DNA from 4 places in the Paenibacillus sp. GCM10028914 genome. Region 2 is predicted to be linked to each of the others. Evidence: riboswitches for the same ligand, from Rfam matches in the RefSeq annotation. Region 2 holds a riboswitch; each other region holds the start of a gene.
The links. A riboswitch is a leader RNA that binds a small molecule or an ion and turns the genes downstream of it on or off. The one in region 2 is predicted to bind ZMP and ZTP.
Positions count from the first base shown of each region.

Region 1 (7,306 bases), on a different contig from region 2:
GTCTAGTGTCTACGAAAACCGAGAGCCTTAAGAAAGTAACGCGACCGGGTCCTTTCATTAGGTTCGATATGCCCCCAATTCCTGCTTGTCATTATAATATAGAAATGTGGTAGACATTAATCAAGTGTTCATTGCCGCATTTCCTAATGTCCAAGCAGCTTTAGGTAATCCTAAATATAAAACCTTCCATTAAAGTGCATTTTCAAAAAGAAAAGGCGAGGAAAGCAAATCGCTCCCTCGCCCTTGAAATTCTATTGTCATTATTAATTAGTTTGCTGTGTTACGAGTTAAAATAGACGCTGTTTGAGCTCGTGTGATATTCGTGTCTGGCTTGAAGGTACCATCCGGATAACCTTTCACAATCCCTTGCTTAGCAGCCCATGCTGTAGCATCAGCATAGTACTTCGTGCTGGACACGTCTGGGAAACCAGAATCCTCCGTGATTTTCGGTGAACCGGCCATGCGGTAAAGAACAGAAACCATCATTCCACGAGTCATATTCTCATCAGGTCGGAATGTACCGTCCTTGTATCCTACCACAATTCCCTCTTCAGCAGCCCAAGCTATAGCCTTAGCGTAGTACTTTTCACTGGACACGTCGGAGAATACAGTGTCTCCTGTAACATCTGGCGAACCAGCCATGCGATACAAGATGGTCGCCATCATTCCGCGAGTCAGGTTCTTATTAGTACCAAAAGTAGTACTCGACATACCTTTCATCCAACCGTTAGTAACTACATTCGTGATATCGTCAGTATACCATGCATCTGCAGCTACATCAGTAAACATAGAGCTAGCTTTAAAATCAGCAACACCAGAGAAAGCATTGACTTTATCCGTCATGTAAAATACGGTGGACGCCTGACCTGTAGAGCTCTCGTCGTTTGTTCCTGGCATTTCGCCATCAGGTGGCAGTGCAGGTCGTTGACTATCATCAGGTATTTCAGGTCTTTCACCATCAGGCATTTCACCATCAGGTAGTTCAGGTCTTTCACCATCAGGCATTTCGCCATCAGGTAGCTCAGGTCTTTGACTATCGTCAGGTATTTCAGGTCTTTCACCGCCTGGACCTCCCATACCCACATTGGTACCAGTGTACTGCTGCATAGTCGCCTCTTTAGAGAAGCCCGTTACCGTTGAAACGTCGTACAGACCGTCTACTTCTTCACCTGAAACATCCCCGCCTACATAAATGTTGTACGACTGACCTACCTGAAATTCAGGACTACTGATAACAGCACCCCGGTAACCACGGTAGTTTTCACCTGAGGACTCGTCCTTTTCAGGATCATAAGCAAATACTACTTTCCCATCTAAGTCAGTAACAATAATCGCTTCATCTGCGTTTTGAGAAGAAGCAAACTGAAGGTTCATTGTCACTTGCTCAGAGTCACTTTCAGCCCAGTCCATAGTGGAACCAGTCGCTACTACATAACCACCATTAATATAGCTACCACTGTCGGAATCTAGGCCAGAGTCTGATTGAGGCTTAGCTAGAGAGATAACCACACCACCGTTAATGACTAGATATCCGTTTGAATCGATTCCGTCACCTTCAGATCCCAATCCTGCTACCACATGTAGACTTCCGCCGTTGATCGTAGTAACAGAGACACCATCTTCATTCGTATTAATACCATCATCCTGAGACTGAATATTGATCTTACCGCCATTGATGGTTAGATGCATTTCTGTATCCATACCTTCGTTGTCAGCTACTAAGTTCAATACGCCAGTGCCCAGTTTTTCACCATTCACATTCATTGACTGAACGGAGTAGAATGCACCGTCATACTTATACTTTTTCTTTTTCTGATCATTGTCTTTGTAAATACGAGCTACATGAGAACCGCTAATATTGTTAACAGAGCCGTCAGCCAAAATTACATTGGCACCCGCATCCGTTGTATCCTGAGTGGCAGAAGCTGTGTATTCTTCTGTATCTCCGTTATCGTAAGCAGTCCAAGCTTCATCAGCCTCATATACATTGTAAAAAATTACAGCTGGAGCAATGGTGCAGTTGATATCTGCATTATCGAGAATCAAGTTTACAACAGCCGTAGGGTCTGTCCGGCGATCTTTGCCGAGGTCAACCGAAATCTGACCATATGACAGCTTACCAGAAACTCTGTAAGTGCCCTCTTTAGTAATCGTTACAGAAGTATGTAGCGCAGCTTCCTCTTCGGTATGCTTCTCATCTTCTGTTCCCTCCCCGTAGGGATTTCCACTTTCATACGTATCCTGGTCATGGTAATAAATAATCTCCCCACCGACGTAAACTGGTGCTTCCGGATCCTTGGATGCAGCCTCACCGTCTACAGTGATACCATCGTCGCTGAGGACAATATCAACAACATCAGCTTCATCTACAGTTGTTTCTGCAGCACTTGCAGGACTCACCCATAGGACCGCCAACATAACCATTGTTAGTGTTAGCGACAACATACGCCGCCAACGAAAACAATTTCCCATAGCAAAGTCTCCTTTTCTCCGCAGTCAGTAAAAAACGACTACATATTATGTGTACTTCGACAGCACTAAAGGTCTGCCGTAAGTGATATAAGTAACTTAGCAGATAAACATTAAATAGTTCTTAATTAAAACTGAATAAAAAATGAGTGTTTTTGATATTCATAACACTTCATCTAACTTTTAAAGCTTATCTATGTACAGAAAAAAGAGTTTTGACAACAAAAAAACAGTGTTAGCCGATGTATGATACATCTTACAACACTGTTTTTAATCATGATCACCAAGAGCAACCAATATTCCGTTCTTAAATCTATCAGAGCTCATGCATTTGTGTTCTGCTTATTCCTCGAAATCACATTCAAGTAATTACTATCATTTGACTATGATCTTCAACGAATGCCTTCATTCTATCTATAATCAATTCTCCTGAGACACATATTCCATTATGATTCTCATTAAAAAGCCATTTATATTTCTTAGATACTAAATAATAATCTCTAAGATGATATAGCTCTGGAATTACTTGATTAAAAATCACACTACTTTCCCCTTCATAGATCCACATCTTGTCATGAAGGTCCTCAGCAATGAACCAAATAGTTTCGTCCTGATCAAAATACTCAAAAAACTTATAAGTTGCATTAACTAAACCAAAACTAAAATTGGGTTCTTTGAGTCTATTGAATCCCAAGTGTAAGCCCTGGGTATAATGAGTTTTAATTAAAAAAGCATCTTCAATATTATTCAAAATACTTCTCCATTGATTCTTACTAACTTCACAAAATCTGTATTTCGGAATGTTGTGTTTCTTACATACTTCTTCTATTTCAAAGCGAACAGATAAATTATTCATCTCTGAAACTCCGTTCATTAATTTTTGTTGTAAAGCTTACGCGACCGCTCCTAAAGGACTTAGCCTCACAGGGTTGGTCGTATGATGAGGATGACTTCTTTTGATAATAATTTTAGAGTCTCTTATACTATCAGATAATCGATCACTTTCAATTCCAGTTTCTTCATATATTTCTCTTATACAAGCAAGTTCGGGATTGTTCATCTCATCAGGTTCGATATGTCCCCCAATTCCTGTCCATAATCCTGGGGCAAGCTTCCTATTTGCAGATCGTTTCATCATCAAAATTTTGTCATTATAATATAGAAATGCGGTAGACATTAATCGAGTGTTCATTCTCATCTCCTAAGGCACTATTCTGTATATTCATTCTCTAAAATGGAAAATAAATATGAATCATGAAATTTCCCTTTAGCCCATATATGTTCTCTTAAATGGCCTTCTTTTTTCATTCCAATTTTACTTAAAACCTTTGCAGATCCAATATTACCTGGACGACATGTTGCATAAACTCTATGTACTTTGAATTTTTCAAATGCTAACTTTAACATTGCTTTTGATACTTCACTTGCATATCCATTTTTCCAGTAATCTGGATTAAAGCAATAACCGATTTCTGCATTTAACTCTTTAATATAAAATCCACATCCACCTATTAATTGATTCGTATCTTTCAATATTACTGCAAGTTCAAAATCGGTTCGGTCAATTGTTTGTTGTTTTTCAATTTGTTCATTGACGTATGCTTTAGTTTCATCTTCATTGTTTGGTCCCCAAATCGTATATTCTGTTACTTTAGGATTAGACGCATATATATGTACATCTGTCCAATCCTTCATTATGAGGTCTCTAATTATTAATCTCGAGGTTTCTATGTGCATCATAAATCCTCCTTAGTAAGTGCTCCGATTTCATATAACGGAAATCCAACATTCTTCTCAGCTAATTCCAAGGCCAGATATCAAAAACCTCATTTACAATCCCTCCAACCACTATATTAGGAAAACCAAACATTATGAACTTGTATTTTAATCGATTCTTCTCCTGGTAATCTGCTCCGTTATGATTGTTTCTAAACTCGTTATAGTTATACAACCACTTTAATCCGATTTGAATATATAGGGCTATTGCTAGACTAATCATCCCTAGTGACATATTAAAGAAAACTAATATTTCATACATTTGTGTTATCCAAACTATAATTAATGATATAAATACGAGTAACAATCCTGATAAAAACCATTTACGCATTTTAACAATCATCCTTTCTTTGTTAATCAACGCTTTCTCAATTAACTGACTTTAACTTCATTCCACATTCCCATTGTGGTTGGCATAGGTACTTTTCGATTCTATGCTGATTTCCTATAACGTTTCTTGTATCTACGAGCCAAGGCTATTATGCATGTATATGTTGTTATATGAATTATTGTGTGTTTGCTTTATGTTGATAATCTATATCACTTATGCATGGTTTTATTACTTTCACTACTTTCCGCATATCCGAATCACTTGAACTCTCCAGATATTAATTTCTCTAAATCTAGTTCAAATAATCCCTCAAAATTTTCTGAACAATCCCCATACGCATATTGTAGTTAATAAAGACCAAGTGCGCTAACACTTGGTCCATACAATTGGCTTGGATAGGTATTCCCTTCTTGGTCAGTTACTGATTCCATATATACTCTAATCTTGATGCTGTTTCTATTGCTCTCTCTACTCCTAATAGTCTTGATACAACATAGAGAGAAGCATCAATTCCAGCAGTAACACCAGCCGACATCACTATCTTACCATTGTCTATATACCTGATGTCATCTATTATTTCACAATCCTTAGGTGCCACTTGTGCTAATAAATCCATTGCCCTTCTATTCGTTGTTACCTTTAGTCCACTTAACAGATTTGCCTTTGCTAACAATAGCGCACCCGTACAAATGGATAATACAAGTTCTGTATCTTTAGAAATACTATTGATCCATGATGTTAAAACCTCATTATTCATTTCTGTTCTAGATCCTATGCCTCCAGGGATAACCAAAATATCAGGTTGAGGACAATCGTTAAAATTATATTTAGGGGAAACTGCAAACGAACTAATCGTATTTATTAACCCAGCTTTCTCACTCACAGTATAAGTATTAAAATCCTTTCCCCAATTGCTCGCGGTAGCAAATACATCGAATGCTCCACAAAAATCTAAACCATCTACATGCTCATACAATAATACCGCTACATTCCTTGTTCTATTCACCCAGACCATCTCCTAAAATAAAATAAGTACTTGATCTCATAAGACCAAATACTTTGCCCAGGCGAACGGCATATGAAGTATGTGCTCCACCGTAGTTATCTACGTTCTCGCCAGTTACACATACCATATTCTTGAAGTTAATTATATCTTACAATTTAGAGATATCAATATATCGAACATGAAATTGTTTTTAATGGCCCTTTGCGATCATTTCTTATAACGTTACCGTGTTCACGACGTCCCCCACCTTAAGGCTGCGTAGCAAATCGCCACGATGCAGTTAGGTGGTGCCGATATGTCCCGGCATATACTTCCTCGACTTTACTCCAGGGAACGCGGCGGCTTGTTCGATTTTATGTAATGTCACATTCCTTCCACATTCTGATTACTTCTTTTAATTCTAGATCTTCAAATTGCATTTTATAGATATCCGGTTTCTTTAATTGATCTAAGAACTCCAAGCCATAATTAGTATCAAAATGATTCATCATCAAAGTCATTACAAGACCGTGTGTTCCAAGAACAATTTTCTTCCCTTGGTGTTCTTTTAATATGGTTTTGAGCACTCCGATTGACCTATTCTGGCAATCTGCGTTAGATTCACCACCTGGTAGTGCATACTCAGGGTTGTAGAAGTTATTTCTAATATTAGACATTAGATCAATAATATAATCTGAAGCAAATTGACGTTCCCTAAGATCTTCAAAAGTTTCTATCTCTAAGTTTAAGTGTTGAGCCAATCCCTCAACACTCAGTACGGCTCGAGAATATGGACTTGAAATAATTATGTCTATTCCTTCATCAATAAGTAACTTCGTTACTTTTTCAACATCCAACTTACCCTTTGCGGTAAGTCCTCTTGTTCTCTCATTCCCTTCATCGTATGGTGATTCAGCATGCCTAACCATATAGATTGTGGTTATCATACAGACCTCCTTAAGTCGCTATCATATGTACTTTACTGTGATTTCACATAACGTCGCTTAAGGCGCTTAGCGCCGGGTCGAAAACTTAGCCTCGCAGGGTTGTGAGCTGAATCCTCCACTGCACTCCCATCTTGCGGATCAAGGGCGAAGGTCGAAGCGTAGATGTGTTGTTATAAGACGAGAATCTTCGATTCTCACAGATGAATTTACTCCCACATTCTCGTCACTTCAATTAAATCTCGATCTTTAAATCTTAATTTGTATATATCAGGTATTGTAGTCGATTCCCAAAAGCTATACCCATATTGTTTATCAAAGTAATTCAATATCAATGTCATGATATCACCGTGTGTTCCAACTACAATCTTCTTTCCTTGATGAATTTCAATGATCCTATCAATGACGGTAATTGCACGCAATTGCGCCTCTTTACTAGACTCTCCTCCTGGGAAAGAATAATCAATATCTTCAAATACGCGATGCTTTGCTTCCTTAAACGTAACTGAGGTAAATTCACCAATGATTCTTTCACGTAAGTCTTCTTCTATAGTTATCTCTTTATGTTGATCATTTGATGTTGGTCGGATCGTTTCGATTGATCTCATGTAAGGACTTGAGACAAAAATCTCTATGTGTACCGATTTAAAAATTTCTAGTATCGTTTGTGAATCTCCTTTTCCTTTTTCTGATAATCCTCTGGTTCTTTCTTTACCTTCTACATATCCAGACTCTGCGTGTCTAACAAAATACAATTTGGTTTCCACTACTTCTATCTCACCACTTTCTTTAATCAACATT
Region 1 covers NZ_JBHTFO010000017.1:77,432-84,737, forward strand. Annotated here, with positions in the region: gene ACFQV5_RS17870 (S-layer homology domain-containing protein) at 268-2,472, opposite strand; gene ACFQV5_RS17875 (DUF6756 family protein) at 2,831-3,325, opposite strand; gene ACFQV5_RS17880 (NUDIX domain-containing protein) at 3,362-3,661, opposite strand; gene ACFQV5_RS17885 (GNAT family N-acetyltransferase) at 3,679-4,206, opposite strand; gene ACFQV5_RS17890 (hypothetical protein) at 4,268-4,576, opposite strand; gene ACFQV5_RS17895 (DJ-1/PfpI family protein) at 4,995-5,591, opposite strand; ZMP/ZTP riboswitch at 5,631-5,710, opposite strand; gene ACFQV5_RS17900 (histidine phosphatase family protein) at 5,936-6,508, opposite strand; gene ACFQV5_RS17905 (histidine phosphatase family protein) at 6,715-7,305, opposite strand.
Region 1: linked by a shared signal. The riboswitch ahead of ACFQV5_RS17895 (DJ-1/PfpI family protein) and the one ahead of ACFQV5_RS10520 (bifunctional 5,10-methylenetetrahydrofolate dehydrogenase/5,10-methenyltetrahydrofolate cyclohydrolase) in region 2 are both predicted to bind ZMP and ZTP.

Region 2 (7,306 bases):
GAATATATATCAATCTGGTTATTTAATCGGGAAGCCGCTAGATCGAAAAACCTTGGAGTTGGATCATGGAGAGTTTGAGGAACTGGATCGAGGATTTGACTTTTATGCACCTCAAACGATGGTTGATGAGAAAGGACGCCGGATAATGATAGCTTGGATGGGTCAGGCTGAGGTTGCTTACCCAACGGATTCCCATGGATGGGCGCATTGCTTAACGATTCCGAGGGAGCTTAAAATTCGTCATGGAAAACTGATTCAACAGCCTGTACCGGAATTGCAGAAGCTTCGGGGGCGGTCGATTGTAATACAAGATATGATCGAGAATGAGGTTCGAACCTATGAGGGAGTAAGAGGTACAACCTTCGAAATGGTATGCGAGTTTAGTGCTGTGAAGGCTGCTGCGGTTGGGATTGTCATTCGTGCGAGTCAGCAAGAGCAGACGATCATTCGATATGATAAAACCAACAAAAAAATAACGCTAAATCGCGCAGAGTCTGGCAATCTGAGTGACGGTACAAACAATGCGATTAGATCGTGTAGGTTGGATAGTGAGAACATTAAATTTCACCTTTTTGTAGATACATCCTCTGTTGAGGTTTTTATAAATGATGGCGAAGAGGTATTCACGAGCAGGATATTTCCGCAATCAGGCAGCGAGGAAATTCGCTTCTTCACTGAAGAGGGCAGTGCACATATGACAATGACAAAATGGGATCTTGCACAAGCAGTAGACTAATAATAAAAGGGGAGAAGGAAGAATGGCGAATAATCATGATATTGCAAAATCAGTAGTAGAAGCAATTGGCGGGAGAGAGAATATTGCTTCTTTTGCTCACTGTGCAACAAGGCTTCGTATTATGGTTCACGATGAGAAGAAGATTGATCAGAAAAAGGTAGAGAATATCGAGAAGGTTAAAGGCGCTTTTTTTAACTCGGGCCAATATCAGATTATCTTTGGTACCGGTACGGTTAATCAAATATTTGAAGAGGTCGAAAACCTTGGATTAGAAAGCACAAGTAAAGAGGCGTTAAAAAGCGAATCAAAGAAATCAGGGAATGCTTTTCAACGTGCAATTCGTACTTTCGGTGACGTATTCGTTCCGATTATCCCCGTATTGGTTGCAACAGGATTATTTATGGGACTTCGGGGGTTACTGACACAAGAACAGGTGCTTGCGTGGTTTGGTGCAACACCAGCTGATATTTCACCGAACTTCCTGCTCTTTACACAGGTGCTAACGGATACGGCATTTGCGTTCTTGCCTGCTTTGGTTGCTTGGTCCGCATTCAGAGTATTTGGCGGTAGTCCGGTCCTCGGGATTGTCTTAGGCTTGATGCTTGTAAATCCTGCATTACCTAATGCTTATGAAGTAGCTAATGGGTCATCAGAAGCACTTATATTCCTTGGATTTATACCGGTTGTTGGATATCAAGGGTCCGTTCTGCCAGCTTTTTTTATGGGATTACTAGGTGCGAAATTTGAGCGTTTTCTTAGAAAGAGAATTCCTGAAGCCATTGATTTGATCGTAACACCATTCTTAACCCTTGTTGTCATGATTATTCTTGGACTATTCGCGATTGGTCCCGTATTCCATTCAGTTGAAGAAATCGTTCTGAACGCAACAACGTTCGTGTTAGAACTTCCTTTCGGTTTGGCAGGACTTCTCATTGGCTTCCTTAATCAGATTATTGTCGTTACGGGTGTGCATCATATCTTTAACTTTTTGGAGATCCAATTACTTGAGCGGACAGGAGCCAATCCATTTAACGCAATCGTCACAAGCGCGATGGCTGCTCAAGGCGCAGCTTGTCTTGCAGTAGGCATGAAGACGAAGAATAAGAAGCTGAAAGCGTTGTCGTTCCCGTCTTCGTTCTCCGCATTATTGGGTATTTCAGAACCAGCTATATTTGGTGTCAACCTGCGTTATGTTAAGCCGTTTGTTATGGGTTTAATCGGTGGGGGTGTAGGCGGATTCATGGCATCGCTATTCCAGCTTAAAGCTACTGGTATGGCAGTCACCGTTATACCAGGAACGCTCCTTTACTTGAATAGCCAGCTTCCACTTTATATCCTCTGTAACATAGTAGCCATGGCAATAGCATTTGCATTAACCTGGTTCTTTGGGTTTAATGATAAAATGCTGGATGAACTGAGTTTGAAAAATAAATAGTAGATATAGAAAGCTCGCCGCATTGCTGGCGAGCTTTTTTCTTGTACGGAGAAGAAGTTACTTCTGCTGGAGAACATTGTATAATGAGTGACAGAAAGCTTAAATGTGAGGAGTCGTGCATCATGTTTAGAGGTTGGAAGCTATCTGTGCTTGGCATAGTGATTGTCGGCATCACTGCCGGGATCGCGCCCCAGTTCGGATTAATCGACTATTACAGATCTATATCCATGTTCATTTTATTCGTCTTGTTTATCGTAGCACTAGAAGTGATGGATCGATTCAACCGCCGAAAAAAAGAATAATAACATCCCAAAGATAGATGCGCATTGCTTCAAAACGTGATATATTTAACAAAAGTCACTATGTGTAACTGGCGTAGCATGGAACACCATGAGGGAGCACATAGATAACAGCCGTACGCCTGGGCAGAGGTAAGGAGATTCTCGAAGAATCTCCTTACCTCTTTGTGTTTTATAAACATAACTTGTCGAAAGGGCTGGTAAACATGAAGAATGAACCATTGATCTTGGATGGTAATCAAGTCGCAAATCGTATTAAAGAGGAATTGAAAGAGCGTGTCGAACAATTGGTACAGAATGGAGTTACGCCTTGTTTGGCAACTATACTTGTCGGTGATGACCCTGCCTCAGAGACATACGTTCGAATGAAGGGGAATGCCTGCAAGAGACTCGGGATCGATTCCAAACGTGTAGTGCTGGAAAGCTCAACTTCTACGGAAGAATTAATTAACGTTATTCGTGATCTAAATAATGATCCGTCTGTTCACGGTATATTGCTTCAGCATCCGGTCCCGCATCATATTGATGAACGCGCTGCTTTTGAAGCAATCTCGATTGAAAAAGATGTAGACGGTGTTACCATGCTTGGATTTGCTCAAAATGCATTTGGGCAGGCAGCCTTTCCTTCCTGTACGCCAGCAGCTATTCTGGCAATTATGGACGAATACCAGATTCCGATGGAAGGAAAGCACGCTGTCGTTGTAGGCAGAAGTCCGATTCTCGGAAAGCCGGTGTCAATGATGCTTCTGAATCGGAATGCTACCGTGACCATTTGTCATTCCAGAACGCAAAATTTAGACCAACTGGTATCCCAAGGGGATATCGTTGTGGCGGCAGTCGGAAAACCTAACTTCATTCAAGGAGATTGGATCAAGCAAGGCGCAGTTATTATGGATGCTGGATACAATGAAGGCAATATCGGAGATTGTGATTACGATGCTTGTTATGAGCGTGCAAGTGCGATAACTCCTGTTCCCGGTGGTGTTGGGCCGGTTACGATCGCTACATTACTGAAGCATACGGTTGATGCTGCGGAGAAGACCGTGAATTAAACGTAACAACAATGTAAGTATCATGAGACGGCTATTTATCCTGTATGGATGAGTAGCTGTTTCTTTTCATATGAAAATTTTGAATTGATTAAGATTATGCTACAATGATTGCTAAGTACGAATACCCTGAGACTACATTCTTGAACTTACGAACAGGAGGGCAAATATGGAGTGGTTAGCTGTACAGCCCTATTATAAAATCCGGAGAGAAGTTGGAAGTACGGAACAAAGAACGATTGAGGAAAACCGTACTTTATATTTGTATAATGATAAGATCGTAACTCAGTATCGTGAGTTTCCGATAACCGATGTGTTTGACGTGTCTTATCGTAAGATGGGGGAAACGGGTGGATTTCTTTATCTGCATACGAAGCTAGGTGTATATTCGTATACGGTTAAAGATAACCCAGCCAGCTTCATTAAAGCTTTCAAAAGTCTGTAATCAAGTGGGCCTGAATTACTCGGTTGTACGGATGATTCTGATGTATTCTCGCGGATAAAAGGACGCGGCACCATTGTTTGTTTCTTTTAGGCTGCGATTGTTTAAATGATCTGTATAGCTAAATGGCTCTAGGTTTGATTCAGGGTAATGTATTCGGTTAATATGCCTGTCCATCAACGCTGCCCCGATGATTAGAAAGGCGAACAGCGTAACACAAACGGTGACTTTCCGGGTAATCATTATTATCACTCCTCACCTAAGAGTGATTCCCCATCTCAGATTTTTCATTCATAATTCTTTTGACAAAAGCGCCAAAATTAAGCTATACTGATTCTCAGTTTGAGACTGAACGCGAACTATATATGGAAATAACCGGAGGAGCCTGCCAACAGCGGGCTCTTTTTGCGTTTTTTTGGTCTTACGATCTATGTATTGGTAATAATTTTGGCAATACTAAGGAAAGATTACATTTTTGGGCTAAGGAGGAATCAACTTGTCGCTGCTTCACGTCGCCATTATGGTACCTATTCTTTTTGCCGTTTTGGTACCTCTGTTTTACAAGTTTATGAAACGAATACACACAGGATGGTTTATCCTGCCTGTCCCTGCGATTTTGTTCGCCTATTTCATCAGCAGGATTCCTTCGGTACAGGAGGGGGGAGAAGTACTCTCTACCTTACGATGGATACCTTCTTTAGGCATCAATTTCACCGTATATCTTGATGGACTGAGTCTGTTATTTGCCTTGCTGATTACGGGCATTGGTATGCTTGTTGTCTTCTATTCTGTGTTCTACATGGATAAGAACAAAGAAGCGATCCACCGGTTTTATGTATACTTGCTTCTGTTCATGGGGGCTATGCTCGGTGTCGTGCTGTCCGATAACGTGATGGTACTTTACGGATTTTGGGAATTGACGAGTGTATCTTCCTTCCTGCTGATCGCTTTCTGGCATACTAGAGATCGCTCCAGATACGGAGCGCTAAAATCCATGCTTATTACCGTATTTGGTGGTCTTGCCATGTTCACCGGTTTTCTTATGTTATCGATCATGGCGAACAGTATGAGCGTCCGAGAAATCATTGGAAGCGTCGGTGAGATTACGGACCATGTATTATTTATACCTGCTATGTTTCTCATTCTTCTGGGCGCTTTTACGAAGTCGGCTCAGTTTCCGTTTCATATTTGGTTGCCGGATGCGATGGAAGCACCAACACCTGTCAGTGCTTATCTTCATTCCGCTACGATGGTAAAAGCCGGCCTTTATTTGGTTGCCCGTTTTAGCCCCGTGTTCGCGGGTCATGCCGAGTGGTTTTGGCTCGTGACAGCGGTTGGACTAACCACACTGATCTATGGATCTATTCGTGCCATTAAACAGACCGATTTAAAAGCATTGCTTGCTTTTTCTACGATTAGCCAGTTGGGATTGATTATGAGTTTGCTCGGTCTTGGTTCAGCTGCAGCTTTTTATTCTGGTAATCCAGAGTCTCTGGTTTACACAAAAGCGACAACAGCTGCTATCTTTCACCTCATAAATCATGCCACGTTCAAAGGCGCACTGTTTATGGTAGTAGGGATTGTAGACCACGAAACCGGTACACGAGATATCCGGAAGTTAGGCGGTCTTATGTCGCTCATGCCGATCACATTTACAGTTGCTGCGATTGGTGCATTTTCGATGGCTGGATTACCACCGTTTAATGGATTTTTAAGTAAAGAAATGTTCTTTACAGCAGTGCTTCAAGCGACAGAAATGGATTTCTGGAATGTTCAAACATGGGGTGTACTCATCCCTGTCGTGGCTTGGGTGGCAAGCGTGTTTACATTCCTGTACAGCATGATTTTGGTGTTCAAAACGTTCTCAGGCAAGTTTCAACCGAGCAAGCTCGATAAGAAACCGCATGAAGCACCGCTTGGGATGCTTATTCCACCGGTTATTTTGGCAACGCTAGCCGTGGTGTTCGGATTCTTCCCGAATCTGTTGTCTTATTCGTTAATTGAGCCGGCTATGGCGGCGATTTCACCTGATTTGTTAGCACCAGGAGAAAAATTCCAAGTGAAGATTGAGTTCTGGCATGGCTGGACAACTGAGATCTTTATGACAATCGGTATTATCATCCTGGGTACAATTCTTTACAAAGTTTATGGGAAATCCCGAGTGTTAAATCGCCCGCTATTTAATAAAATTTCGTTTAACCGGGTATATGACAGAGGACTTGCATCTCTTGAACGTAGTGGCAACAAAGTCACGGGTTCCTATATGACTGGTTCGATCCGTCACTATGTTATATATATTTTTGCATTTATGATCGCTCTATTGGGATACGCCATGGTTTATTCAGGTGGCATCAAGATTGATACCTCGAGTTATGCACCGATATCGTTCTATGAGGCGGTCGTCTTGATTGTGCTAGTTGCTTCGGTTCTGGCACTACCATTTGTCCGGACAAGACTAGTTGCCATTATTTTGACAGGGATGTCTGGTTATATGGTTACATTGTTCTTCGTTATATTCCGGGCTCCAGACCTTGCACTCACGCAGATGATTGTGGAGACAGTCTCTGTCATGTTGTTCCTATTATGTTTCTACCACTTGCCAAAGCTTAAGAAGGAGATTGTTTCACTAAAATTCAAATGGACAAACGCCTTAATAGCCATTGGTGTAGGTGTAGTGATGACATTGATCTCCTTAGGGGCGACAAGCGGTAGAATGTTTGAACCCATATCGGATTTCTTCATAAAGGGAAGTAAAGAGCTGGCTGGCGGTAAGAATATCGTTAATGTCATCCTGGTAGACTTCCGTGGATTCGATACAATGCTTGAGATTACGGTTCTATGTATTGCTGCCTTGGGCATTTATGCCATGATCAAGATTGATCCGGGTGATGCCATTCTTGGACAGCGGGAGATGAGACTTGATATTATTCTGCCGAGCAGCAATGACGTGATTTTGAGAACGATCTCGAAGGTTGTAATCTTTATTATCCTGACTTTTGCGCTGTACTTATTCCTTGCCGGACATAACAGTACGGGGGGCGGATTCATCGGTGGACTGATGACAGCCTCAGCCTTGGTGCTTCTGTCAATGGCGTTTGGAATGAATGTAAGCCAGAAGATTGTTCCCGTAAATTACAGAGTGATGACAGCTGTCGGTCTTTTGATCGCATATCTCACTGCTATGGGGTCCTTCTTATTTGACGCACCGTTTCTCAGTCATGCTTTTGGACATTTTACACTCCCACTGCTGGGAGATACTGAGCTTGCCACCGCTGTATTATTTGATTTAGGTGTGTACTTAGCGGTAGTTGGGGTCACTATGACGATCATTTATTCAATTGGGAG
Region 2 covers NZ_JBHTFO010000012.1:38,846-46,151, reverse strand. Annotated here, with positions in the region: gene ACFQV5_RS10535 (glycoside hydrolase family 32 protein) at 1-736, shown strand, start outside; gene ACFQV5_RS10530 (sucrose-specific PTS transporter subunit IIBC) at 759-2,171, shown strand; gene ACFQV5_RS10525 (hypothetical protein) at 2,294-2,473, shown strand; ZMP/ZTP riboswitch at 2,528-2,605, shown strand; gene ACFQV5_RS10520 (bifunctional 5,10-methylenetetrahydrofolate dehydrogenase/5,10-methenyltetrahydrofolate cyclohydrolase) at 2,677-3,522, shown strand; gene ACFQV5_RS10515 (hypothetical protein) at 3,689-3,964, shown strand; gene ACFQV5_RS10510 (hypothetical protein) at 3,980-4,204, opposite strand; gene ACFQV5_RS10505 (Na+/H+ antiporter subunit A) at 4,458-7,306, shown strand, end outside.

Region 3 (7,306 bases), on a different contig from region 2:
CCACCCGAACAAGAAAATCCATTATTTGACTCGAAGGAATCAAAACAATTATGTTATAAACATATATATACTGTATAGGAAGGTGGTGCTAATAGATTTATGAATACTCAACCTGATGTAAAACGATATCTGGAACGTATAGGTTACAACGGGCCCACAGATATCAGCATCGAAGTACTTGCCCAGTTACAAGAACATCATATCTATACCGTTCCTTACGAAAATTTGGATATATTAGGCGGTATCCCGCTTTCACTAGAAATTCCAAATTTATTTGATAAAATAGTGACTCGTAGGCGAGGCGGTTATTGCTTTGAACTAAATGCGCTATTCGGCTGGCTATTACAGGAGCTTGGATTTCACGTAACACATTATTTTGGCCGTTTCTGGCGTGGAGAGACGGACACACCTATGAAACGCCGGCATCATATTTTGCACGTTGAAATAGATAACAGACGATTTATCGCAGATGTTGGTGCAGGATCATCTCCACTTCAACCGTTAGAATTGATTGAGAATATTGAACAAATACAAGGGGATGAAACTTATCTACTTCAACATTCCGCACCGTATGGCTGGATGTTATACGAACGAAAAAATGGATATCTAGATCCTATTTATTCCTTTACCGAAGAAGAAAACTTACCCCAAGATTATCTGACTACCTCGTATTGGTGCCAGTATTCACCCGAATCCGTATTTAATAAAGGTGCTAAAGTGTATATCCGTACCCGAGAAGGTCGAAACACAGTAGATGGGCAAGAGTTTCGAATTTTCTCATCCAAGGGAGTACATACCTTTTCACCGTCCAATCCGTTGGAATACGCCGACGCTTTGTTAACTCATTTTGGAATCAGGCTCCCGTTTGAAATGAAATAATCGAATACATTAATAAAGCATCTACATCGATTTATCGATGCAGATGCTTTTTATTATTTTCATCCCAATCAGAGGAGTCAGTTTACTCGCATTAGACATGTAATGTCTACATCCCGTTTTTTTCCAACGCTGTTTTCACTTCATACAGAACAGAATATCCGTAATCATGATCAGGTTCCAAATAAGCTCCTTCTCCCCATTCATTCCATGCGTTTATAAACATAAATTCGCTACCGTATGCATGTTTTGCTCTAGCCATCTGCTGTGTTAAATACCAACCGAATTTTTGCGGAGTCATGCCAACAGTACTTAGTCCGTTATATCCTTTTCTAGGTGTGTTATCCCAATTCACAAACGCTCCAGGGTATACTGGTTCACCGTCTCTATGAGGTGTCCTCTCAAGAATATTTGTCCATACTTTATCGTAATCAACCGCTAAATGCTTTTTATTCTTAACGGGTATTTCTATCCAAGGATATTTTATATTACCGTGTGCAAATGTGTAATGCGGTTCAAACTCCATGCTGGCATCAAATCCCTCTTGGTTTGCCAATGGAAATCCTCCCAGTGTTCGCACGATATGAATCCCTTTCAAGCCATTCTGCTGCGCAAGTATTCTCCAATGATGGATCATTTCTTCACATCTCGGTATACTTGCGGGTCTATAAATAAGAAAAAGAGGTTTATCTTCAACGCGAATGTAACGCTTATCTCGAAAGGCTTCCAACAGATAATAAAAATGTGTTGTCCAATCTTCTTCGTCGCCGTAATCCTGCGGCATTAACACATCGTGCTCCATTCCGTCCCATCTTCGAGTCCAAGGCTCGTTAGCCCAAGATAAGCAAAAAGGGAAGTTTGGAGTTTGGTTATGAAGTATTTGTTGTAATGGTCCTTCCAATAGCTGTCTGCCTTTAAACCAATAATGATAATAACAAAATCCGTAAATTCCGTATGTCATGGCGGTTTCTGCCTGCCATTGCCTCGCTTTCGGATCCATTAAGTTATAATAGTAGTTACTCAAAGGTAATCTAGGTTGTAAATGTTTAGGATATAATGGAACTGCTTTTTTTACATTTGTCCACTCGGTAAATCCTTCTCCCCACCATTGGTCATTCTCAGGGATTTGATGAAACTGAGGTAACACTATGGCTATGAGTTTCAATGACAATACCTCCTTGTTGAGAGTAAGTAGCTTTTAATCGCCCTCATGATGACTAACTAATTAAAAACGATATCAAGCAATTGGATACCTCTCTGCAGAAAAGAGTGATTGTATTTGTTATCTGCCATAGCTCTTGATGCTACCAAGCGTCTTTGATCAATGTTAGACCAATAATATTCGAATTGACAGGTAAGCTCGTCAAGCGTGGAAAAAGTTATAAAATCATCCCACTCAATTCCGAAACCTTTATCCGTATTTTGTTGAACCATTTGAAACGTTCCACACGCTGACACCTCAAATTTCTGAAGCAAAATATTACCGTAATTAATGACAATTCTAGCCCCGTTATAATATTCGGCTAATTTATCGCTCGAGGGGATTGAGAATACGGTAGAATTCAATTCCTCCCATCCATTTCCATAGACAAACACCTTTTTGCCCGATAACAGATTAGATTGAGCAAATGTATGCGTTGCATGAAACGGATCGGCGTTTCCAAGAATCAGTACATCCGACTTATAACAAGTTGCCACAAATTTGGGATAGAATTTGCTGGTATTAACAGCAAAGGGTAAATAATGACATTCTGCGTTACGAGTAAGCTGGTAAGCTGAAATATTGCTGGGTAGTTGTGTGAATACATAGTCAAATAACGGAGCCATTATTATATGTGAAGTTGTCGCGCCTGTTTGATCTGTTTGCCATACAGCTTTTTTCACATTGGTAGCTCTTAATTCTTTAGCAATTTCGAATGGAAGTGTATCCTCTCTGTTAATAACCAGAATAAGATCAATTTCATTTTGGGATAAATGATTGGCTAATTCATGTGCATACTTAACGAGATAAACATTTTTAACTAAATATCTAAGCTGCTCTTCAAGCAATATTTCATAAGGTCCTGTTATTGTCTCTGAAGGTGGTATTAATAACACAAGGTTTAACGTTTTATATATGATTTTGTTATTAATGATACCTTGTTGCTGATTATCTCTTAACAATGTTATCTCACTCTGTATACTGGACTGATAATCATGCATCGTATTTTTTTCAGGTAATAATTCTTTGTTTATTGAGGTTATCACTTGTTCCCTGATCCATTTATTATGATCCTTTAAATTGAAAGGTCTTTTTATAAAATTTTTTTTCATAAAACCTCTCCTCATATACAGCAATCCCTTTGAAATCACTTATTCTAAGATATGCGTATGTAGCTTCATTTGAGTTAGGGTGTTCGCCCTAAAATGATAGGTTCTATGATCACACTATTTTTCTATGAAATCAGGGCTCCGGATCCCCTATCCTCGCCATACAAAGAGCTTAAATTAGCTTTTCAAACAACAAACGCCGCACTCAGCAAATTTGAGCACGGCGTTTTTATATGATATCCTTGGCTATCTATTATTCATCAATGCAGCACAATGATCTATTAAGAAACAAAAAGTTCGATTATGTCCTATGAAAAAAGAAGACACGTCGTACCTTTTTCTCCCCGGTTCATAAGTCAATAAGGCTCGATTCTTCATTACATTCACAATAATTCCAGCAAATTTTTCTGCGTAAGCTCCATCCATAAAAGTAATATAGGCATATAGTGAGTGATCCAAGGGCTCATCCAAAGGACTTACACCAGCGCAAGAATACTCCGTTTGTATCCCTATTTGCTTCAGCTTACTAAGTGCTGGATAAATCTCCGTGTCTACATCGACGCCATCAAATATTGTGGTCCTTTTTCCCTCCTTACGCACTTTTGTCCTGTTGGTCCAGTTCTCAAGTTCAACCTTACGACGTCTCCAATGTTGGTCAGAGTGTTTGCTCAGAAGCACTTCACCTTCGCCAGAAATATCTACTTTACTTTGCTGCATGTGCGTCTTATCCTCTCGTATACCAAATAATATGGATATTAAATTCCAGCTCTTAGGCTACAAGAAGCGGAGCCTAGCCATGTGTGAGGGTTACCTGCCCAGCACCATCCCAACTTAGGCTTATTTTCACTTATCCATAAAGCGGTAACTCTCTTGTCACCACACCGGGAGCCAAGCAAATAAAACCCATTATTCTTCATCAAAATATCAGGATAATGCGTAATAAGAGCAACCCCCTCCTCTAAGGTGAGCGGTGATCTACTCTCATTACTGATAATCTGGATAGCTTCATTAGGTGTAATATTACGTGTTTCTTTTCCAGTATCGATATCGATAACCAGATATGCCATTCCGCCGGGCAGCTCTATGCCTTCAATAGGTTTAAATCTTTGGACCTCTTCTGCATCCAATACACTAAAACCTTTTTTATTTTGTCGTTCAACAAGCTGCATGGCCCTTTCCCCGTTCATCCAGTCACTCTTTATGACGATAACAAAGGGAATACGGCCTAGCTCTTCATATTTATCTTCAGTAAATTTGGTTTTTTCTCTAAGTGGTTCGATTTGTTTCATAAACTCTTCTGCTTCAAGTCCCATTATCTCGGGATAACCTTTGGAAATTAAATTCTGAACTTGTCGATCAAACTCATTATCAATCATTTGTATATCCCTTCCCTCGCTTGAACTGCTCCAAATACTATTCTACAACATTTGATTCTAAATATAAAAAAGAAGCCGGGTATAAGTTGTCGTTTGCAACTCATTCCCGGATCTCGTTATTCTTAATATCTATGCTTTCTCCACCGATAGTCCATCCAGCGCTTGCTTAGCACGAGCTCGTGCTTCTTCGACTGATTCCGCTGTTGATAAAGCTACAGCCATTCTCCGACCAACCTTACTAACCGGCTTTCCAAATACACGTACCTGCGTATTCTCTACAGCTAAAGCCTTTTCTACACCCGTAATTCGATAGTCTTCCAGTTCGAGCTCTGCTTTCAGAGGTCTGCTGGCACCTGGAGACAACAACAAGATCTCCGGAATAGGGTAGCCTAGGATTGCACGGACATGAAGCGCAAATTCAGATAAATTTTGTGTAACGAGTGTTACTAACCCCGTATCGTGAGGCCGAGGAGAAACTTCGCTAAAATACACTTTATCCTGTGTCAAAAATAATTCAACGCCAAATAGACCATAACCACCAAGCTCATCAGTAATTGTTCTTGCAATATGCTTAGCTTCTTGGACCTGCTTCTCTGTCATGGGATGAGGCTGCCAGGATTCGATATAATCACCGCTCTCTTGAACATGACCAATCGGAGCACAGAAGCTAGTACCACTCACGGAACGGACGGTAAGTAATGTAATTTCAGATTCAAAGCGGATAAACTCTTCAATAATGACCCGTCCGTTCTGAACTCGCCCGCCTTCCATAGCAATATTCCAGCATTGCTCAATATCCTTCTCCTCACGGCACACACTTTGACCTTTACCCGAGGAACTCATAAGCGGCTTGATGACACAAGGGAAACCCATCTCGTGGACTGCTTGAACAAACTCTTCATAGGTATCCGCAAATTTGTACCCTGCTGTTGGTAAACCAAGCTTCTCAGAAGCGAGCCTTCGAATACCTTCGCGATCCATCGTCAGCTTCGCTGCCCGTGCTGTTGGAATCACTCGATGCCCTTCTTCCTCCAACTTCAATAATTCCGATGTCGCTAACGCCTCAATTTCCGGGACAATGAGATCCGGCTTCTCTTGTTCAATAATTTCTCTCAGCAACTTCTCATCCAGCATATCAATAACATAACTGCGGTTTGCTACCTGCATAGCAGGTGCATGTGCGTAACGATCAACAGCAACCGTTTCGACCCCTAAACGCTGCGCTTCAATAATTACTTCCTTCCCCAGTTCTCCTGAACCAAGCAATAGCATCTTTTTAGATTGTAACATCGCCTTATCCCTCACTTTATCTGATTGTTCTAACTTCATTTGCAGATAAATAAAAGAGGCAAGGAGAAATAAACTCCTTACCTCTGCCCAGGCGTACGGCCACTGCTACTAATGTGCTCCCTCATGGTTCCCCATGCTCCGCCAGTCACACATCAGCTTTTCATTTGTCATTTATTTCGTGTTGAAAAGTACTAGTCTTCGTAGTCAACATTATGGAACACTTGCTGTACATCTTCCAAATCTTCAAGAGCATCAATCAATTTTTCAAACTGTGGTACCGCATCTTCTGGAAGCTCCACATAATTTTGTGGAAGCATCGTTAATTCAGCGACCGTAAATTCAGAAATACCATTATTTCTGAAAGCTTCTTGAATCTCGTGGAATTGTTCTGGTTCTGCATATACGATGACAGCATCTTCTTCTTCCATAATGTCACGAACCTCAACATCGGCCTCCATCAATAATTCGAATACTTCATCCAATGTTTTGCCCTTAACACCAATAACGGCAGTCGCATCAAACATATACGCAACTGATCCACTTACACCCATATTTCCGCCGTTCTTGTTAAAGGCAGAACGTACATCTGACGCCGTACGGTTCACGTTATTCGTGAGCGTATCTACAATAACCATAGCCCCGTTAGGACCAAATCCTTCATAACGAAGCTCCGTATAGGTTTCTTCTGAACTTCCTTTTGCTTTATCCAAAGCACGATCGATAATTGCTTTAGGTACGTTATATGTTTTTGCTCTTTCTAGAACAACCTTCAGAGCTCGGTTTGATTCAGGATCCGGCTCACCTTTTTTTGCTGCTACATAAATTTCGACTCCGAATTTTGCATATATACGACTTGTATTTGCATCCTTCGAAGCTTTCTTTTCTTTGATATTATTCCATTTACGACCCATGATGTTCCCGCTTTCTTTATAAATTTTACTTTTCTATTATAACATCTTACTTCGTGATGAAAAAACTATTCATCCGAAGAAGTATTTTCTCCTCAGATTGTTCCATTATATACAACTTTATCTCTCGGAAGCAATGACGGACATCTCAAGTACAGGTATAGTATAGAACTGTTCTCTAGTTCGAGTTTGTTGATATCGCAACTGACGAAAGGTATGATAAATACAAAGTTTAGAACGAGAGGTATGATGAAGTCATGATTAAGAATGAGAAAATAAAAGCTCTAGAAGTAGAGCTGACAGGTATAGACGGTGAGGATTTAGGCATTGTTTCTACAAAAGAAGCCCTTGAGATGGCTAGAAAGTTAAAGGTGGATCTTGTATGCACATCCTTATTCAGCAGTCCTCCTCCCTGTCGTCTGGTTGCAGCCGGGGCCGTTAAAGAGGAGCGTCAGCAAGCCCGTAAGAAAGAACAACCTGCCAAACTGAAAGAGATCCGGTTGACGCCAAATATTGAAGATCATGACTATGAGACGAAAAAAAGCC
Region 3 covers NZ_JBHTFO010000014.1:28,986-36,291, reverse strand. Annotated here, with positions in the region: gene ACFQV5_RS12895 (arylamine N-acetyltransferase family protein) at 100-879, shown strand; gene ACFQV5_RS12890 (glycosyltransferase WbsX family protein) at 986-2,041, opposite strand; gene ACFQV5_RS12885 (glycosyltransferase family protein) at 2,098-3,189, opposite strand; gene ACFQV5_RS12880 (hypothetical protein) at 3,433-3,903, opposite strand; gene ACFQV5_RS12875 (DUF5701 family protein) at 3,942-4,562, opposite strand; gene purT (phosphoribosylglycinamide formyltransferase 2) at 4,692-5,852, opposite strand; ZMP/ZTP riboswitch at 5,931-6,011, opposite strand; gene ACFQV5_RS12865 (YebC/PmpR family DNA-binding transcriptional regulator) at 6,044-6,763, opposite strand; gene infC (translation initiation factor IF-3) at 7,018-7,306, shown strand, end outside.
Region 3: linked by a shared signal. The riboswitch ahead of purT (phosphoribosylglycinamide formyltransferase 2) and the one ahead of ACFQV5_RS10520 (bifunctional 5,10-methylenetetrahydrofolate dehydrogenase/5,10-methenyltetrahydrofolate cyclohydrolase) in region 2 are both predicted to bind ZMP and ZTP.

Region 4 (7,306 bases), on a different contig from region 2:
TGTTACGAAAGGACTTGTAGGATCGAACGGAATCGCATTCTTGTTCACTGTGATTCCGATGGAATCAAGAACCTTCTCCGCATCTTTACCGGTAATGTCGAGGTTACGCGTATCAACCAGCATCAGGTGATTGTCGGTTCCGCCGGACACGATGTTAAGTCCTTCGGAAATTAACGTTTCCGCCAATACTTTAGCGTTCTTCACAACTTGCTGCGCATGCTCCTTGAAGGATGGTTCGAGCGCTTCACCCAGAGCAACTGCTTTGGATGCGATCACGTGCATAAGTGGTCCACCTTGGGAACCTGGGAATACAGCTTTATCGATCGCTGCTGCCCATGGCTGCTTACAAAGAATCATACCGCCACGTGGTCCGCGCAGTGTTTTGTGTGTTGTTGTCGTTACAAAATGTGCATGCGGTACTGGGTTAGGATGCAGACCTGCAGCAACAAGACCCGCAATATGAGCCATATCAACCATGAACAACGCACCTACGTCGTTCGCGATAGAAGCCAGTGCTTCGAAATCGATTGTACGCGGATATGCACTTGCGCCTGCAACGATCAGACGTGGACGGTGCTTGAAAGCCGCTTTGCGTACTTCGTTGTAGTCGATAAGGAACGTATCTTCCTGAACACCATAAGCAACAAAGTTATACAAAAGACCAGATGCATTAACAGGACTTCCGTGGGTCAAGTGCCCGCCGTGTGCCAAATTCATACCAAGTACAGTGTCACCAGGCTTCAATGCAGCCAAATATACAGCCATGTTCGCCTGTGCTCCAGAGTGAGGCTGAACGTTGACATGTTCTGCACCGAACAATTCTTTTGCACGGTCACGAGCCAGATCTTCCACAATATCAACACGTTCACAACCGCCGTAGTAACGTTTGCCTGGGTATCCTTCAGCATATTTATTAGTCAGTACGGAACCCATCGCTTCCATAACTGCTTCACTCACGATATTCTCGGAAGCGATAAGCTCAATATTGCTGCGTTGACGTTTCAGTTCCAAATTCATAGCTTCCAGGACAGCCGGGTCTTGCTTACGCAAATTCTCCATCATTAAAGGTTCCTCCCCAAAATTAAATAATTATATGGTACATCATCAATCACAGCCCAAACTTAATCACATGCTGATGAATCGTTCTCCTGCTCCAACCGATACTTGGCCCTCTCCCCGCCGATTAGCTTCGGTCTCGTGAAAGCCGCAGTCACACGCGCCTCTCCGATATACCGGATACTTGGGCGAAAAGGTACCGCAACACGGCGCAGATGCATTCCAATCATCGTCTCACCGATATCTACGCCAGCATGAGCTAAGATACTCTCTGCAAGACACGGGTCTTTAAAACGGCGATAAGCCGCAGAAGCCATGGAACCGCCCGCATGCGGAACCGGTACAGCAGCAACTTCTGTTAGTCCCAAGTGTTCAAGCAATTCGCGCTCCACCACAAGTGCACGGTTCAAATGCTCGCAACACTGAAAAGCGGTGTAAAAACCATACGCTGTTTGTACTTCCATAATGGCATCCAGCACTTGATTAGCTGTTTCGAGCGCTCCACCGGTACCAATCCGGCGACCCACAATTTCACTAGTGCTCGTTCCAACAACCAGCACCTTGCCTGGTCCAAGACTTGCAGCCTCGGCTAACTCTTTCACAACTGTCACGGTTTGCTCTTTCAACGCATGATCAATCGGGTAATCTGTCATGTCACAGCCCTCCATGGAGTTCGTCTGAATGCAACTGCTTTATGCAAAGTTACCGTCATTCCTGGAATGAACTTACTTCTTCAAGTAACGTTCCTCGATCGCTTTAATCTTGTTCACTCTGCCCACATGCCGCTCACCTTGACTAAACTCCGTTTCAAGCCAAGCGGTTACGATTTCTGCTGCGAGTCCAGGTCCTACCACTCGTTCACCGAGAGCAAGCACGTTGCTGTCATTATGCTCACGGGTAGCTTTTGCCGAAAACACATCATGCGTCAGCGCACAGCGGATGCCCGGCACCTTGTTCGCTGCAATACTCATACCGATTCCCGTTCCGCAGATTAGAATTCCACGATCAGCCTCTCCGGAAACAACCTTCTCGCATACCGGAAGCGCGTAATCAGGATAATCTACCGAATCAGAACAACCACAGCCCAAATCTTCAACCTCATGTCCAAGGCTACGAATGACCTGTGAAATTTCTTCTCTCAAACGAATACCGGCATGATCTGTGCCCAATGCGATTTTCATATGAAAAACCCCCTAATAAGTTTCATCTTTTGTCTTTCGCATTTTTGCAGAATATCGCAAAACGCGCGTACAACAACTTGTATCATTATAACCCAAATTGTCATCAAAAGACGAAAAAAAGAGCAGTCCGCGCACGTGAAATGTGCACCAAATGCTCTTTGCCCAGGCGACCGGCCGTATGTTTCCGGTGCTCCATCGTGGTTTCATCCACTTCGTCGCCAGTTACACCGGAATCCGTGTTTTTCCCCTTCATCTTAAATCAAACGCTGAGGAAAAGCAACGGATAATTTGCGTATATGTGATCCAATTCCTATTTATTCTCAAGATCCAGTTTGTCCAGTAAGCGAAACAACGCTGAACGGATTTCCGCTGCCGTTGCCTCATAATCCTCGAGAGAGCCGCCGAATGGATCGGAAATATCAAAGCTCGGAATCCGCTGTCTGAGTTCAATAAGTCTTACTTTATCCTGCTCCAGCAACTCGCCGCCAAGAGATCTCGTCATCTCCATCGACGCGAGAAGACTGTCCTGTTCTTGCAAATCACGAAGCACCCGCTCATCATTCTCAACGTATTCCTTTAACGTGTGAACTTTGTCCGCAGCATAGGGGAACTGACGAATCGCGTACTGCTTATGGGATAATGTCAATGTCAGAATAAGATCTGCCCATTCCACCAAATCTATGCTTAAAGGTTTAGATGTCAATCCATCCTCGATTTGCTGATCCCGAAGCACCGACTCCGCATGTGATGAAATCGGCATTCCTTCAATAGCTGCAACACCAGCAGAACGTACCTCAAGGGCGATTCCTCTCCCCTTGGCAAGTTTACGCAGCATACCTTCAGCCATCGGACTGCGACAGGTGTTGCCGGTACAAACGAACAATATGTTTTTCACGGTCTCCACCTCCCCTAAATTGTATACTTTACTGCCGTTATTGTATCAAAATATAAACATCAAACCAAATGCAAGCAGAATGACGCCGCCTAACATTTCTCCGTATTCACCAAGTTTGCTAGCTGCCTGCCGACCAATTGTCAGCCCTAAGATGGACATAAGCCCGCCAATAACACCAAATGAAATGACAATCGGCAGCATATCTTTCACAAACATCCCCAGCGAGACACCTACTGAGAAGGAGTCGATACTGACGCTGAGTGAAAACAGTAGCATGCCGAGCAGCGTTGTGGGATTTACAAACCCTCCCTCTTCTTTTCGAAAAGAGTTCCAGATCATATGTCCACCAAGAAGCACAAGGAGACCTCCTGCGGCAAACCCCGTAACTTGTCCGAGCAAAGCTCCAACATATCGGCCGGCAACCAGCCCGATCAACGGCATGATCATATGAAAAAAGGCGATCAGTAAACTGATCATCAGGATATGTCTCAGCCGGATACCTCTCATGCCAACGCCAATTCCTAATGAAAATGCATCAAGCCCGAGCGCCACAGCCATAATTAAGATGGTCGCGAGCTGCCCTGATTGGATTGAAGTTTCCAACATCTGAATTTCCCCCAAGTCCCTATGGTCTTGTACACCATATGCGGACAAGGGGCGATTCATACCTGATTTTGCATCGAGGGGGTCAGAGAGAAACCCGTCCTAATCATGCGGCCTCACCTAATTTATCGTGGCAGCAACCTCATTAATCCATTTCATCTGCTAGTAAAATATGATGGCCTGCCGCCTTAAGCAGCCGGTTCATCACTGCGGCGCCAAGGCCTTTCTCCGGGCAGGATTCAGCCAGGAGAAAGGTCGCGCCCTCTTCATCGAATTGGCGCAGCCCGGCGTAAAGCCGCTTAGCCGCTTCCTCAGGTGCGGCCAAGCTGCCGAGCGAGACGACGACGTCTGCGCGGTAGTGACCGATGTGCTCGTCGAACGACAGCACACCGGTCTTTTCTCCGCGCGCCTTCGCGGCGTCAAGCTCGGCCTGGATCTTGGCGGACACAGCGTCTGCCGTCCGCCCTTGTACGATGCACAGCGCACCTTTGGGTGCGTAGTGCGTGTACTTCATGCCCGGCGAGCGAGGCGCCGGGCTGTCAGTGCCACCGGCGCGCGTAAGCGCCGGGTCGCGCTGCACGCTTGCCGCAATGGCGGCAAGCTGCTCTTCCGTGACGCCGCCGGGGCGAAGCACCGTCACGGCACCGTCCTGGCCTACCTGCACGACCGTCGACTCGACACCGACCCCGGCGGGGCCGCCGTCGAGAATGCCGTCGATGCTGCCGGCCAGGTCCTCAAACACATGGCTGGCCAGCGTTGGGCTCGGCCGGCCAGAACGGTTCGCGCTCGGTGCCGCGAGCGGACAGCCTGCGGCGCTGATCAGTGCCAGCGCCACCTTATGATCCGGCATGCGGATCGCAACCGTATCCAGCCCAGCTGTCACGCGCGGGGATACCGCGCTTGGCTTCACAGGTAAGACCAGTGTCAGCGGTCCCGGCCAGTAAGCTTCCATCAAACGCCGCTCTGTATCATTCACACCAAGAACAAGATCCTCGAGCTGTGACAGATCGGAAATATGCACGATAAGAGGGTTGTCCGACGGACGCCCTTTGGCCGCAAATATTTGTTCCACCGCAGCAGTATTTCCAGCATCCGCGCCAAGGCCATACACCGTTTCGGTCGGAAAAGCTACCGTTCCGCCTGCAGCAAGCACTTCGCCCGCTTCCTTCAATACACGAGCATCCTCATCTGCGTTGCCCACCTTGAAAGAGTCCATATTGCTGGTTGGCATACTGTCGTTATCATTCAGGCATATCCGCCACATGGTTGTGACTGTCTTCCGTTCCTGAAGTTCTTGTCCGTGAATTCCGTTCTCTTCCCGTTCTCGTTCTCGTTCCATCGTCATCCCAAACTTTCTATATAGTAGATCATCCTGCAAGCAATCTGTTCAGCGTGCCAACAGAATGGATTGTGAATGTCTTCTGTCAGTTATCCCAAAAGAAAAAGCGCTTGTATCCTCCAGCCACGGGTAACCTGCAACAGGTCCTGCGCTAAAGAGAAAGCACTCTTCTACTTAAAATTGTATCATATTCCACCACGAATGACGACAATCATCTCTTCTTGGTCTATCACCCGCACTTAGCCATGGCTCTTGTTAGGTGAAGGATGCACTCATACATGTCTATTCTACTTAAGCAAACAGCCCTGTCATCCAATCCCAAATACCTGCGAACAGATCCCACAGGAAGAACCGCACTTCTGGTTCACTGGAAGCCGCGCTTTCTCTTTCTTCTGTCGCTTTATTGCCATCAGCTTTCGCCGAAACGGTACGCACTTCGCTTTCTGCCGGTTGAGCTGCTGCATCACCACTCCCTGCATCAATGAAGCATAGCGGAGGGAACAGCACACACCACCAGTTCTGCCCTTTCCCTTCACCTAGTGTAATCCGTACAGCTTCATATTCACCCGCCGGATATACGGTGCCACCATAAAGCTTGGTTGGAAACGGAACCATGCCCAGATCGACATCATAGTCATATGTAATCCCGCGCTTGGACAGCTCTTGCCCGACCAGCTGGCGAATTTCCGGCAGATGATTACGAGTTAATGCCCTGGCTTCTTCCAAGCTTTGCGGATCATTCAATTCCAACACCCACTCTTGCATTTGAGCAACAACAGCATCCCTTATTTCACGCTTTACAAGCTGATCGGATGGATTGTCCGAGTTAGCCAATATACGAAGGCGGATCGATTGCTCCGGAATCGGCCCTCCTGTTACTGCTGCGTCAATTCGTTGTCCTTCCCAAACCATTACGATCATAAATAATATGGATAAGAGCATGATCATTTGTTTCACAATAATACGGAGTGTCTCGCTATGCTTTCTCATTAGGCCAGCCGCCTCTCCTGATAATCTATGATGTCTATCAGTATGTCCGGCTGATGAGAGAGTTAAACGTGTGATTCTAGTATTTTGTAAAAAAGATAGACTAGTAAAAAAAAGCCCCGAAGGGCTTCTCTCACCTAACTTATATACTTATGGATCACCCAGGAATCTCCCCAGAATGACTCGGCTTCGCGACCGTTCTATATGTGTTTAGCTCGGGTAGATCTTCGTCGATCTCTTGTCCATACAGCTTCACACTCATCACCACGCCCATACAAGCCATATTGATAATGAGCGAGGTTCCACCAAAGCTAATGAACGGTAATGTAATGCCCGTCAGTGGCATCAGCCCGATGAACATACCAATGTTCTCAAAGATCTGGTACAAGAACATCGATACGATGCCAACGATCAGAAATGGACCCGCACGCTCCCGGCACTCCAAAGCGATCAGTACCATCCGGTGGATGAGAATAAAATAGAGCAGCAGTAGCACGGAAGAACCAATAAAACCGAACTCCTCAGCAATTTGTACAAAAATAGAGTCAGAATAGGTGTAAGGTACACGGCCAGTTTGCACGGAGGTCCCCTGCATATAGCCTTCTCCACTCATACCGCCTGAGGCAATCGCCAGCTTGGCATTTGCCGTGTGATAGCTGTCGTCTTTTGACGCCTTTTCCGGTACAAGCCACGGATCAATCCGAGCCATCCAGTGTGTGCGGATGTCCTTCTCCTCCATAAACGCCTTAATGTCATCATGATAATGTATATAGGCCTGAATACCACCAAAGACGGATCCTGCCACAAGCACTACACCAATCAGCATATGTGTTATTTTAACGTGACCAATCCAAAGTAAGCCGAGTAAAATGATGACATAACTGAGCGCATTTCCGAGGTCATTGATTGCCATGACGAGCACGAACGGGATAAATGCTAAGAGTCCAATGGGTATAACATCCCGAATAAAGGACAACTGCGGTTTATTTTTACGAAATAAAATGAAGGTTAGAAAAATGATCAGAACAAGCTTAAATACCTCGGCCGGCTGCAAACTGAATGAACTTAGTCGAATCCATCCCTTTGAACCATTTAGGGTCGCACCGAAGAACATGACATACGCAAGCAGCGCTAAACCGCCCAAATAAATATATACGGCATATTTTATTAACAAGCGGTAATCCAGCAGACTCATGCCAAAAAAAGCGATAAAACCGAGGATGTAGAACTTCAGCATTTTCGTAT
Region 4 covers NZ_JBHTFO010000008.1:60,668-67,973, forward strand. Annotated here, with positions in the region: gene glyA (serine hydroxymethyltransferase) at 1-1,062, opposite strand, end outside; gene ACFQV5_RS06800 (TIGR01440 family protein) at 1,122-1,709, opposite strand; gene rpiB (ribose 5-phosphate isomerase B) at 1,782-2,237, opposite strand; ZMP/ZTP riboswitch at 2,391-2,473, opposite strand; gene ACFQV5_RS06810 (low molecular weight protein arginine phosphatase) at 2,548-3,132, opposite strand; gene ACFQV5_RS06815 (manganese efflux pump MntP) at 3,178-3,738, opposite strand; gene ACFQV5_RS06820 (L-threonylcarbamoyladenylate synthase) at 3,881-5,080, opposite strand; gene spoIIR (stage II sporulation protein R) at 5,366-6,064, opposite strand; gene ACFQV5_RS06830 (FtsW/RodA/SpoVE family cell cycle protein) at 6,219-7,306, opposite strand, start outside.
Region 4: linked by a shared signal. The riboswitch ahead of rpiB (ribose 5-phosphate isomerase B) and the one ahead of ACFQV5_RS10520 (bifunctional 5,10-methylenetetrahydrofolate dehydrogenase/5,10-methenyltetrahydrofolate cyclohydrolase) in region 2 are both predicted to bind ZMP and ZTP.